One region of the Bacillus sp. ISL-75 genome, then DNA from elsewhere that is predicted to be linked to it. Evidence: a T-box and tRNA genes for the amino acid it is inferred to sense, from the RefSeq annotation. Region 1 holds a T-box; the other holds one or more tRNA genes.
The links. A T-box is a leader RNA that pairs with one kind of tRNA and senses whether it is charged. The one in region 1 lies ahead of thrS (threonine--tRNA ligase), so its partner is inferred to be a tRNA-Thr.

Region 1 (2,365 bases):
GAGCGGTGGCAAGTCAAAGAACAGACCTTTTTCTAAATTATGAACGCTTATCGCTAGAAGTCGCTCAGTATGCTAAGGACGGAGTTAACATCATGATTGATAACAAATGGCTAGAACAACCACCTGGAACTACCGATAAACAAAAACTATCCCAAACAAAAGACACCGAATAATTAAAGTTTATGGCTGATATTTCAATAAGAGTGTCGCCTTTTCTTATTTAGGGATACGACAATTTAGTCTAGTTACTGTCACTGGAATACTGGTCGGTATTGATTACTTATTTATGGTGTGTGCTTTTTTACCCACTTATCCAGATACTTTTATAAAACTTTATTTCACAAACCTGCCACGTTAGCGGAACGAGGAAAGCGATTGCTCTTATTGAACAATCGCACCCGGTAGTTTAAGTGAAACTATTCACAAGACATTCAACACTTCTCACACAAATTCCTACCTGGTATAATTCTAATTCAACTGATACCCTAGTTATTAGAATTTATATTCGGTCATTGTATCTTGTAATACAATACTTGACATTTTTAAATATGTGTATTATAGTTTTCAACAAGAATAAATCACAAATCTAATTAGGCTATGATAAGGACATGAATCATTGGTACATTTTCTTGATAGAGAACAGGGTCATTGGCTGAAAGCCCTGAAGAAAAACGAATGATTTACCACCTTGGAGCTATTATAGGGAAATGTATCATTCAAAGTATCTATAATCGGTAAATCCGTTATCTTTTTTGAGCATAAAGCATTCTTAATTGTGTTTTATGGAATCAGGGTGGAATCACGACCACACTCGTCCCTATTATTGGGATGAGTGTGGTCTTTTTTTTTATACAAAATTAAATAGTTAGGCGTTGAAAAGGACATGAATCATTCTTCGTTTTCTTATCAGAGAACAGGGTCATTGGCTGGAAGCCCTGAAGAAAAGTGAATGATTTACCACCTTGGAGCTATTATAGGGAAATGTATATTCAAAGTATCTATAATCGGTAAATCCGTTATCTTTTTTGAGCATAAAGCATTCTTAATTGTGTTTTATGGAATCAGGGTGGAATCACGACCACACTCGTCCCTATTATTGGGTTGAGTGTGGTCTTTTTTTATACAAAATTAAATAGTTAGGAGTTGAAAAGGACATGAATCATTCTTCGTTTTCTTATCAGAGAACAGGGTCATTGGCTGGAAGCCCTGAAGAAAAGTGAATGATTTACCACCTTGGAGCTATTATAGGGAAATGTATCATTCAAAGTATCTATAATCGGTAAATCCGTTATCTTTTTGAGCATAAAGCATTCTTAATTGTGTTTTATGGAATCAGGGTGGAATCACGACCACACTCGTCCCTATTATTGGGATGAGTGTGGTCTTTTTTAATACAACTTAAAATCAGGAGGAATAAAAATGTCTAATCAACTGGAAGCAGAAAAAAGAAATCATCGAAAGCTAGGTCAAGAGTTAGAACTGTTCACTTCAATGGATGAGGCTCCAGGAATGCCTTTTTTCTTACCAAATGGATTGGTGATTCGGAATGAACTTGAAAATTTATGGAGAAAGAAACACAAAAAGGCAGGCTATCAAGAAATTAAAACACCCATTATGTTGAAACAGGAACTTTGGGAACAATCAGGTCATTGGGATCATTATCATGAAAATATGTATTTTTCCAATGTGGATGAACAAAATTATGCCATTAAGCCAATGAACTGTCCTGGTGCTATATTAATTTTCAACAGCAAACGAAGAAGCTATCGAGAATTACCTATCCGTTTTGCAGAACTTGGATTAGTTCACAGACATGAACTTTCGGGTTCTTTAAATGGACTTTTAAGAGTGCGTTCCTTTACTCAAGACGATGCACATTTATTTGTTCGAGTTGACCAGATTGAGTCCGAAATTGATAAAGTTCTTGAGTTAGTAGATGAGTTTTACTCCCACTTTGGTTTTGAATATAAAGTAGAGCTTTCTACGAGACCAGAAGAGTACATGGGTTCCGAAGAAATCTGGGGTAAAGCTGAATTAGCGTTGGAATCTGTTTTGAAGAGTAAAGGAGTTAATTACCAGATTAATCCTGGTGATGGGGCATTTTATGGTCCGAAAATAGATTTTCATATTTTAGATTCACTTGGAAGAAGCTGGCAATGTGGTACAGTCCAATTGGATTTTCAAATGCCTCAAAAGTTTAATTGTGCTTATGTAGGTGAAGATAATAAACTTCATCTTCCCGTTTTGATTCATAGAGCCATCTATGGTTCCGTAGAGCGTTTTATGGCAATTTTAATTGAACATTTTGCTGGGGAGTTTCCACTTTGGCTGGCACCTGTTCAAGCAAAAATAATACCTATTTCTG
Region 2 (2,365 bases), on a different contig from region 1:
TTTAGTTTGACAGTCTTCATAAAAGATTATGGAGATTATGGATTATACCATTAGTGTGTTTTCGTCAATAATGATGTAATTATAAAGGAGATGCTCATTAAAATTGATATTTTGTGTAAAATTACACTTAATTATCTGGAATTTTTTGATTGATTTAACGATTTACTATTCAATGGGCGAATTTTTGAGTTTTATGAGCGAATCTTGGTTTTTAATGTGCGAATTTCGAACTTTTATGGGCGATTCTAGTGTTTTTATGGGCGAATTTTATGAGCAACAATCTTTTAGAAAAGAACAAAATAAAATTTAGTCAAAAAAAAGTTGCTCATATTTTTATGAGCAACTTTCTTATTAAAACAAATTGATACCGGTGATCGGGGTCGAACCGATACTCCTCACGGAACACGATTTTGAGTCGTGCGCGTCTGCCAATTCCGCCACACCGGCGCGTATAAAATTGTTTTGATAAAGCAATGCCGAGGACCGGAATCGAACCGGTACGGTAGTCACCTACCGCAGGATTTTAAGTCCTGTGCGTCTGCCAGTTCCGCCACCCCGGCAAAATCTAATTACCTGTTTTAATCCATACCTAGCAAATGTTTTATGGAGGCGGCAACCGGATTCGAACCGGTGGTAAAGGTTTTGCAGACCTCTGCCTTACCACTTGGCTATGCCGCCATATACATTTGGAGCGGAAGACGGGATTCGAACCCGCGACCCCCACCTTGGCAAGGTGATGTTCTACCACTGAACTACTTCCGCAAATTGGCTGGGCTAGCTGGATTTGAACCAACGCATGTCGCAGTCAAAGTGCGATGCCTTACCGCTTGGCTATAGCCCAATGTTTTAATTAATATTATGGGGCGACTGATGGGAATCGAACCCACGAATGCCTGAACCACAATCAGGTGCGTTAACCACTTCGCCACAATCGCCACAATATAATTGGCAGGGGTAGTAGGAATTGAACCCACACCAAAGGTTTTGGAGACCTTCGTTCTACCTTTAAACTATACCCCTATAAATGGTGGAGGGGGACGGATTCGAACCGCCGAACCCGGAGGGAGCGGATTTACAGTCCGCCGCGTTTAGCCACTTCGCTACCCCTCCACATATTATATTCACTGAGTAATTTCTGGTGCCGGCGAGAGGACTTGAACCCCCAACCTACTGATTACAAGTCAGTTGCTCTACCAATTGAGCTACCCCGGCGTAAAGTTTGGTATATTATTTGATTTATCCACGCTGTCCTAGTTATCGTCATCCTGACCTCAGGAAGTTTATACAAGCAGCAACTCGGTCAGTATGCTGAAGATAATTCAGGAAGCATATTCGGTCGTGCTCTACCAATTGAGCTACCCGGCAAGTTTTTAATATAAATGGTGGCTCAGGACGGAATCGAACCGCCGACACAAGGATTTTCAGTCCTTTGCTCTACCGACTGAGCTACTGAGCCATAATAGTTTGCCAAATGAAAATGGCGGTCTGGACGGGACTCGAACCCGCGACCTCCTGCGTGACAGGCAGGCATTCTAACCAACTGAACTACCAGACCAATTGCGGGGACAGGATTTGAACCTGCGACCTTCGGGTTATGAGCCCGACGAGCTACCGGACTGCTCCCCCCCGCGACAATAATAATAATAATAATAATAATCTAATTTGAAAATATGGTGGAGGATGACGGGCTCGAACCGCCGACCCTCTGCTTGTAAGGCAGATGCTCTCCCAGCTGAGCTAATCCTCCACAAATCAATGGTGACCCCTACGGGACTCGAACCCGTGTTACCTCCGTGAAAGGGAGGTGTCTTAACCGCTTGACCAAGGGGCCATATCTTTTAAAGAAATTATGGCGGAGAGCAAGGGATTTGAACCCTTGAGACAGGGTTACCCGCCTACACGATTTCCAATCGTGCTCCTTCGGCCACTCGGACAGCTCTCCATAATGGCTCCGCAGGTAGGACTCGAACCTACGACCGATCGGTTAACAGCCGATAGCTCTACCACTGAGCTACTGCGGAATAATTAAAATTGTTACCTAATTCTAGCTATGTTACAACCATGTCCCCGCCTCAGTAAGTAACGCAAGAAGCGACTCGGCGTGTACAACTCGCAGCATATTCATGAAGCTTTGCTCGTCTCTACCACTGAGCTACTGCGGAATAATAGTATTACAGCCTGGCAACGTCCTACTCTCACAGGGACGCGTGTCCCAACTACCATCGGCGCTGAGAAGCTTAACTTCCGTGTTCGGTATGGGAACGGGTGTGACCTTCTCGCCATAATTGCCAGACCATTTATTCGACACTATTTTATTATAATGTCTTTTTCATATTTTTCAAGAGGAAAATTATTTTTTTTTCAT

Region 2: it encodes a tRNA-Thr, which carries the amino acid that the T-box ahead of thrS (threonine--tRNA ligase) is inferred to sense. The anticodon was not compared.

What each region holds. Positions count from the first base shown of each region.
Region 1 covers NZ_JAGGQX010000099.1:461-2,825, reverse strand. The annotation lists gene J7E63_RS29065 (DUF3231 family protein) at 1-173, shown strand, start outside; T-box leader at 589-822, shown strand; T-box leader at 864-1,095, shown strand; T-box leader at 1,135-1,366, shown strand; gene thrS (threonine--tRNA ligase) at 1,420-2,365, shown strand, end outside.
Region 2 covers NZ_JAGGQX010000044.1:12-2,376, reverse strand. The annotation lists tRNA gene J7E63_RS18020 (tRNA-Leu) at 366-447, opposite strand; tRNA gene J7E63_RS18015 (tRNA-Leu) at 475-560, opposite strand; tRNA gene J7E63_RS18010 (tRNA-Cys) at 605-678, opposite strand; tRNA gene J7E63_RS18005 (tRNA-Gly) at 688-762, opposite strand; tRNA gene J7E63_RS18000 (tRNA-Gln) at 767-841, opposite strand; tRNA gene J7E63_RS17995 (tRNA-His) at 860-935, opposite strand; tRNA gene J7E63_RS17990 (tRNA-Trp) at 947-1,020, opposite strand; tRNA gene J7E63_RS17985 (tRNA-Tyr) at 1,026-1,110, opposite strand; tRNA gene J7E63_RS17980 (tRNA-Thr) at 1,137-1,212, opposite strand; tRNA gene J7E63_RS17975 (tRNA-Phe) at 1,381-1,456, opposite strand; tRNA gene J7E63_RS17970 (tRNA-Asp) at 1,479-1,555, opposite strand; tRNA gene J7E63_RS17965 (tRNA-Met) at 1,558-1,631, opposite strand; tRNA gene J7E63_RS17960 (tRNA-Val) at 1,672-1,747, opposite strand; tRNA gene J7E63_RS17955 (tRNA-Glu) at 1,757-1,831, opposite strand; tRNA gene J7E63_RS17950 (tRNA-Ser) at 1,851-1,942, opposite strand; tRNA gene J7E63_RS17945 (tRNA-Asn) at 1,947-2,021, opposite strand; rRNA gene rrf (5S ribosomal RNA) at 2,177-2,293, opposite strand.